2 regions of the Streptomyces sp. NPDC087901 genome follow, and region 1 is predicted to be linked to the other one. Evidence: riboswitches for the same ligand, from Rfam matches in the RefSeq annotation. Region 1 holds a riboswitch; the other holds the start of a gene.

Region 1 (3,404 bases):
TCAGAGAGGCCGCGGCGCGGCTCCTGGAGTCCGTGGACACCACCGGCGGCGTGCGACTGCTGGGCGTCGGCGTCACCGGCCTTGCCGACTTCACCCAAGAGGACCTGTTCGCCCAGGCGGCGGACGAGCGGACGGCTGCCGAGCGGACGGCCGCCGAGCTCCCCGACACCACCGAAGCGGGCGCGGACGAGGGGGAGCCGGCGGGCGAGGAGTCCGCGCAGGAGAGTGCGGAGCAGCTTGCGGCGCGGCGCTGGCCGGCCGGTCACGACGTGCACCACGACACCCATGGGCACGGCTGGGTACAGGGCAGCGGGGTCGGACGGGTGACGGTGCGATTCGAGGAACCGGAATCGGCGCCCGGCCGGGTCCGCACGTTCCGTATCGACGATCCGGAACTGCAGCCGGCCGATCCGCTGCCGCTCGTGCGGAACCCGGTGGACTACTCGTCCTGGCCCGCCAGCCTGCCGAAGTCGCGGTCGGGGGCGCTCCCGCCCGGCGCCGAGTCCAGACCGTAGTGCCGGTAGAGCTGAAGCTCCTGTTCCGGCGAGAGATGACGGCCGACGCCGAAGTCGGGTGCGTCCTTGATCAGGGCGCGGTCGAAGGGGATGCGCAGCGTGTCCTCGACGAATTCGCTGGGCTCCAACGGGACGAAGGCGTCCCGGCTGAACAGTCCGGTGCGCACGGCCGCCCATTCGGGCACACCGGTAGCGTCGTCGAGATACACCTCGTCCACGGTACCGATCTTGGTGCCCTTGCGGTCGAACGCCTTGCGGCCGATCAGGCTGCGCGGATCGATGTCGGTCTGCACGTGGCCTCCCATTGGTCGCAGCTACTCCACAGGCACTACAGAAGTGCACATCCGTGGCATTGGCCACTCGAGATATCCACCGCATACCCCGCTGGTAGGCTGGCAACGGCTGCTGACCCTGTGCGGGAGAGTCCTCCGGAGGAAATCCGGAGGCGCCGAAGGAGCAAATCCTCCCCGGAATCTCTCAGGCCCCCGTACCGCACGGACGAGGTCACTCTGGAAAGCAGGGCGAGGTTCCCGTACGGCCACGGCCGGACAGGACCTCTCCCTCACCGACGGTGAAAGCCGGTGCGCCCTGCGGGCACCGGTGAAGCTCTCAGGTTGAGATGACAGAGGGGGAGGCCGTTCGGGCACCCCGCGCCGTGGTGCCCCTCGCAGGTCGTGACAGACCAGGAGGCCTCCATCATGACCCCCCGTCGCACTTCGCTCTCCCAGCTCGAACAGGGAATTCCCTTCGAGCAGCGCCACATCGGTCCCGATTCCGAGGCACAGGCGAAGATGCTCGCCCAGGTCGGTTACGGCTCGCTCGACGAGCTGACCGCCGCCGCGGTGCCCGATGTGATCAGGAGCGCCGAGGCCCTGAAGCTCCCGGCCGCCCGGACCGAGGCCGAGGTCCTCGCCGAGCTGCGCCTCCTCGCCGACCGCAACCAGGTCCTGGCCCCGATGATCGGGCTCGGCTACTACGGCACGTTCACCCCGCCGGTGATCCTCCGCAACGTGATGGAGAACCCGGCCTGGTACACGGCGTACACGCCCTACCAGCCTGAGATCTCCCAGGGCCGACTCGAGGCCCTCCTGAACTTCCAGACGATGGTCGCCGAGCTCACCGGGCTGCCCACCTCCGGCGCCTCGCTGCTCGACGAGGGCACCGCGGCTGCCGAGGCCATGGCGCTGGCCCGGCGCGTCGGCAAGGTGAAGAAGGGCGTCTTCCTGGTCGACGCCGACACCCTGCCGCAGACCGTCGCCGTCATCGAGACCCGAGCCGAGCCGACCGGGGTCGAGGTCGTCGTCGCCGACCTCACCGACGGCATCCCGGCCGAGATCGCCGAGCGCGGTGTCTTCGGCGTGCTGCTTCAGTACCCGGGCGCCTCCGGAGCCGTACGGGACATCAAGCCCGTCATCGAACAGGCCCACGAGCTCGGCGCGATCGTCTCCGTGGCCGCCGACCTTCTGGCGCTCACCCTGCTCACGTCGCCCGGCGACCTGGGCGCGGACATCGCGGTCGGCACCACGCAGCGCTTCGGTGTGCCGATGGGCTTCGGCGGTCCGCACGCCGGCTTCATGGCCGTACGCGAGAAGTTCGCCCGCAGCCTCCCGGGCCGCCTCGTCGGTGTCTCCGTGGACGCGGACGGCAACAAGGCGTACCGGCTGGCCCTGCAGACCCGCGAGCAGCACATCCGCCGCGAGAAGGCCACCAGTAACATCTGTACCGCTCAGGTGCTGCTCGCCGTGATGGCCGGCATGTACGCCGTCTACCACGGCCCCGACGGGCTGCGGACGATCGCGCGGCGCACCCACCGCTACGCGGCCATCCTTGCCGAGGGCCTGCGGGCCGCCGGTGTCGACGTGGTGACCGGTACCTACTTCGACACGCTCACCGTCCGGGTCCCGGGCAAGGCCGCCACGGTGGTCGCCGACGCCCGTGACCGCGGGGTCAACCTGCGGCTCGTCGACGGCGACCTGGTCTCGCTCGCGTGCGACGAGACCACGACCCGCGCGCAGGTCGCTGCCGTCTGGGCCGCCTTCGGCGCCGAAGGCGACATCGAGGCGCTGGATGCCACGACCGCCGACGCGCTGCCGGAGACTCTGCTGCGCACCGACGCGTTCCTGACCCACCCGGTCTTCCACCAGCACCGTTCCGAGACCGCGATGCTGCGCTACCTGCGCAAGCTCGCCGACCGCGACTACGCGCTGGACCGCGGCATGATCCCGCTCGGCTCCTGCACCATGAAGCTGAACGCGACCGCCGAGATGGAGTCGATCACCTGGCCCGAGTTCGGCGCGCTGCACCCGTTCGCACCGGCCGAGCAGGCCGAGGGCTTCCTGACACTCATCCGTGAGCTGGAGGAGCGCCTCGCCGAGGTCACCGGCTACGACGCGGTCTCCATCCAGCCGAACGCCGGGTCGCAGGGCGAGTTCGCGGGGCTGCTGGCCGTGCGCGCGTACCACCGTGCCAACGGCGACGAGGGCCGGACCGTCTGCCTGATCCCTTCCTCCGCCCACGGGACCAACGCCGCGAGCGCCGTGATGGCCGGCATGAAGGTCGTCGTGGTGAAGACCGCCGACGACGGCGAGGTCGACATCGAGGACCTCCGCGCCAAGATCGCGCAGCACCGCGACGAGCTCGCCGTGCTCATGATCACCTACCCGTCCACCCACGGTGTCTTCGAGGAGCACGTCGCCGACATCTGCGCCGAGGTGCACGACGCCGGCGGTCAGGTGTACGTCGACGGGGCCAACCTCAACGCCCTGGTCGGCCTCGCCAAGCCGGGCCACTTCGGCGGCGACGTCTCGCACCTGAACCTGCACAAGACCTTCTGCATCCCGCACGGCGGGGGCGGCCCCGGCGTCGGTCCCGTCGGTGTGCGTGCGCACC
Region 2 (3,404 bases), on a different contig from region 1:
GCCGACAGCCACTCGTGCTCCTTGCTGTACCGCAGCTGCTGGGGGTTGCTCATGACCTGAATTCTCCTGTACGCGGGGGAGTGCTGATGAACGATGGTCTTACGGTGTGAGACAGGACTGCGTCACGTACGCAGTGCCGGATCCGCCGCCGGTTCTACTTCTGCCGCTTGTAGAACGGCAGGGCCACGACCTCGTAGGGCTCGTGACTGCCCCGGATGTCCACCCCGACGCCCTCGGTGCCGGGCGTGGCGTGTGCGGCGTCGACGTACGCCATGGCGATCGGCTTGCCGAGTGTGGGCGAGGGTGCGCCCGAGGTGACCTCGCCGATCACCTGGCCGTCGGCGACGACGGAGAACCCGGCGCGCGGCACCCGGCGGCCCTCGGCGACCAGGCCGACGAGCTTGCGGGGCGGGGCGGTCTCGGCTCGCTCGGCGGCGGCCTCCAGGGCCTTGCGGCCGACGAAGTCGCCCTCCTTCTCGAACTTCACGACCCGGCCGAGACCGGCGTCGAACGGCGTCAGCGCCGTGGTCAGCTCGTGCCCGTAGAGCGGCATGCCCGCCTCCAGGCGCAGCGTGTCGCGGCAGGAGAGCCCGCACGGGATCAGGCCGCGGGAGGCGCCGGCCTCGGTGAGGGCCCGCCACAGCTGCTCGGCGTGCCCGGGGGCGACGAAGAGCTCGAAGCCGTCCTCGCCGGTGTAGCCGGTACGGGCGATCAGCGCGGGGACCCCGGCGACCGTGCCGGGCAGCCCGGCGTAGTACTTCAGACCGTCCAGGTCGGCGTCGGTGACGGCCGCGAGGATGGCGGGGGACTCGGGGCCCTGGACGGCGAGCAGCGCGTACGCGTCGCGGTCGTCGCGCACCTCGGCGTCGAAGCCGTCGGCGCGGGCCGTCAGCGCGTCCAGCACGATCTGGGCGTTGCCGGCGTTGGCGACCACCATGTAATCGGTCTCGCCCAGCCGGTAGACGATCAGGTCGTCCAGGATGCCGCCGTCCTCGGCACAGATCATCGTGTAGCGGGCGCGGCCCACGGAGACGGTGCCGATGTTGCCGACGAGCGCGAAGTTCAGCAGCGCCACGGCCTCGGGGCCGGTGACGGTGATCTCGCCCATGTGCGAGAGGTCGAAGAGGCCGGCCTTCGTGCGCACGGCGTTGTGCTCGTCGCGCTCACTGGCGTACCGCAGGGGCATGTCCCAGCCCGCGAAGTCGGTCATGGTCGCACCCAGCGAACGGTGCAGGGCATCGAGGGCGGTGAGACGGGTGGCGGTGCTCATGGTTCAAGGCTCCCAGGGCATGACGACGAGGACGATCCCTCCCCATCTGTCATCGGAACCTGAGAGGTTCGCCGAGAGACCCCGCAGGGGTTCGGCTTGCACCTTGGGTGGAGCCGCAGGGCGACTCGCTTTTCAGATCTGCCTCATCCACGCGGTACGGGGCCTGAGAGATTCAAGGGAGGATCTTGCTCCTTCGGCGCCCGGCACGGTGGCCGGGACTCTCCCGCGCGGATTCGAGCGGCCTGTATGCAGTTGAGGGGGCCATCATCGCACGCATTGCGGGAGAGTGGGGGGCCGGTACCGATGCCGGTCTCCTGCAGGATCCGGCGGGTCGGACGGTTGTGCCGCATTACCTTTTCTTTACACTTCTTGGGCAGGTGTGGGTAGCCGACAGGGGGAGGGCGATGACGTTGCAGCGGTACGCGACGACCGCGGGGGTCGCGCACGGCGCACTGCCCGCGCAGCCGGGTGCACCGGCCAGGGAGGCGTTGGGCCCGCACGCACCCGTCGTACGGGACCTGCGGGAGCGGGGCGGGCGCAGCCCGCGCGGCCTGCACTTCGCCGCGGGCGACGTGGTGGTGGTCTCCGGACTGCCCGGCAGCGGCAAATCGACACTCATCGCACGGGCCGTCTCGGCGCACGCCGTCGACTCCCAGAACACCAGGGACCGCTGGGCGGCCCTGATGCCCCGCTTACTTCCGTACGCCCTCTACCGTCCGCTCGTCCGCGTCGCCCACTACTGGGGCCTGTGGCGGGTGCTGCGATCGGGCGCCTCCGTAGTCGTCCACGACTGCGGCACCCAGGCCTGGGTGCGCGGCTGGCTGGCCCGTGACGCCAGGCGCCGCGGCCGCATCCTGCACCTCGTACTGCTCGACGTCACCCCGCAGACGGCGAGGGAGGGGCAGCGCGAGCGCGGCCGAGGAGTCTCCGGGTACGCGTTCGCCCGGCACCGCAGGGCCGTGGGGCGGCTGCTGCGGGACACCGAGGCGGGCCTGCTGCCGCTCGGGTGCGCCTCGGCGGTGCTGCTGGACCGGGAGGCGGCGGGGCTGCTGAAGCGGATCACATTCGCAGACGCACAGAGTGAGGCCGGACATCCCGTGTCCCGAATCGCGGACCCCGGCGCGACAGGCGGGCCGTAGTCCCGCCCGCTTCCGATCCGGCAGCTCGAAGCGGGACTGCCGGAGAACCCGGCAGCCTGTCACGAAGGATCGACGCTAATCTCTTGCTGCACGACATGGGGTGAGAGAGGGAGACAGTGGACATTCCGGCACCGGCCCGGACCCATCCGCAGGGCGGATGGCCGGCCAACGAGCTCGAAGAAGTGCTGAGCGCCTCGCTCGGCAGCCCGGAGGCGGGCGGCCGGCTGGTGGAGGTGCTCGGCCGCAGCCACTTGTGGGTGCCCCTGCCCAGCGGCGGCTCGCCGGACGCCACCGACCTCGATCTGCCGACGCTGGACATCGAGGGCGCGCCGTACGTGCCCGTGTTCAGCTCCGAACAGCAGTTCCTCGCCTGCGTCGGCGCCCACATGTCGTTCACCGTGGCCCCCGCCCGCGAGTTCGCCCGGGGCCTGCCCCCGCAGCTCGGCATCGCGGTGAACCCGGGCGGCGCGGTCGGCATGCCGCTGCCGCCGCCCGCCGTCGCCGAGCTCTGCCGGACCGGCCGCACCGCGCTGGACGGACCGTCCAGCGGCGGCCGGGTCCGGCTGTACGAGCCGGACTGGCAGGAGGAGCCCGTCGACTTCCTCTCCGCCGCGGCCGGGGAGTTCGAGGCGAGCGGTGTCGTGCTCAGCGCCCGCCGCGCCCTGGCCAGCATCGAGGGCGGCGACCCCGTCCTCTTCGTCGGCATCGAGTTCTCCACCTGGGACGGAGCCGGGCGCAACGCCCCCATGGACGCCCTGGGCCGGGCGCTGGGGCACGTCGAGGTGCCCTGGCCCGTCAACCTGGTGCTGCTCGATGTGGCCCAGGACCCCGTCGCCGACTGGATGCGGGCGCGGGTGCGCCCCTTCTACCAGCGCCCCGCCGAGTAGCGGTACGGCAAGGGGGCCGGTGCCACGGGCCGACTGCTCCGGCCCCGGGAGTCAAGTCGGTGTCAGGGCCGCCGCATAAGCTGGTTTGATGGCTGGTGCCTCGGCACC

Evidence for each region. A riboswitch is a leader RNA that binds a small molecule or an ion and turns the genes downstream of it on or off. The one in region 1 is predicted to bind glycine.
Region 2: it holds a riboswitch for glycine, as region 1 does, so the genes downstream of both, gcvT (glycine cleavage system aminomethyltransferase GcvT) here and gcvP (aminomethyl-transferring glycine dehydrogenase) in region 1, are expected to answer to the same signal.

What each region holds. Positions count from the first base shown of each region.
Region 1 covers NZ_JBIUUC010000010.1:284,801-288,204, reverse strand. The annotation lists gene ACIOEW_RS28595 (DNA polymerase IV) at 1-515, shown strand, start outside; gene ACIOEW_RS28590 (PRC-barrel domain-containing protein) at 440-820, opposite strand; glycine riboswitch at 922-1,018, shown strand; gene gcvP (aminomethyl-transferring glycine dehydrogenase) at 1,214-3,404, shown strand, end outside.
Region 2 covers NZ_JBIUUC010000006.1:67,977-71,380, forward strand. The annotation lists gene gcvH (glycine cleavage system protein GcvH) at 1-53, opposite strand, end outside; gene gcvT (glycine cleavage system aminomethyltransferase GcvT) at 155-1,270, opposite strand; glycine riboswitch at 1,413-1,506, opposite strand; gene ACIOEW_RS20540 (AAA family ATPase) at 1,675-2,409, shown strand; gene ACIOEW_RS20545 (enhanced serine sensitivity protein SseB) at 2,526-3,296, shown strand.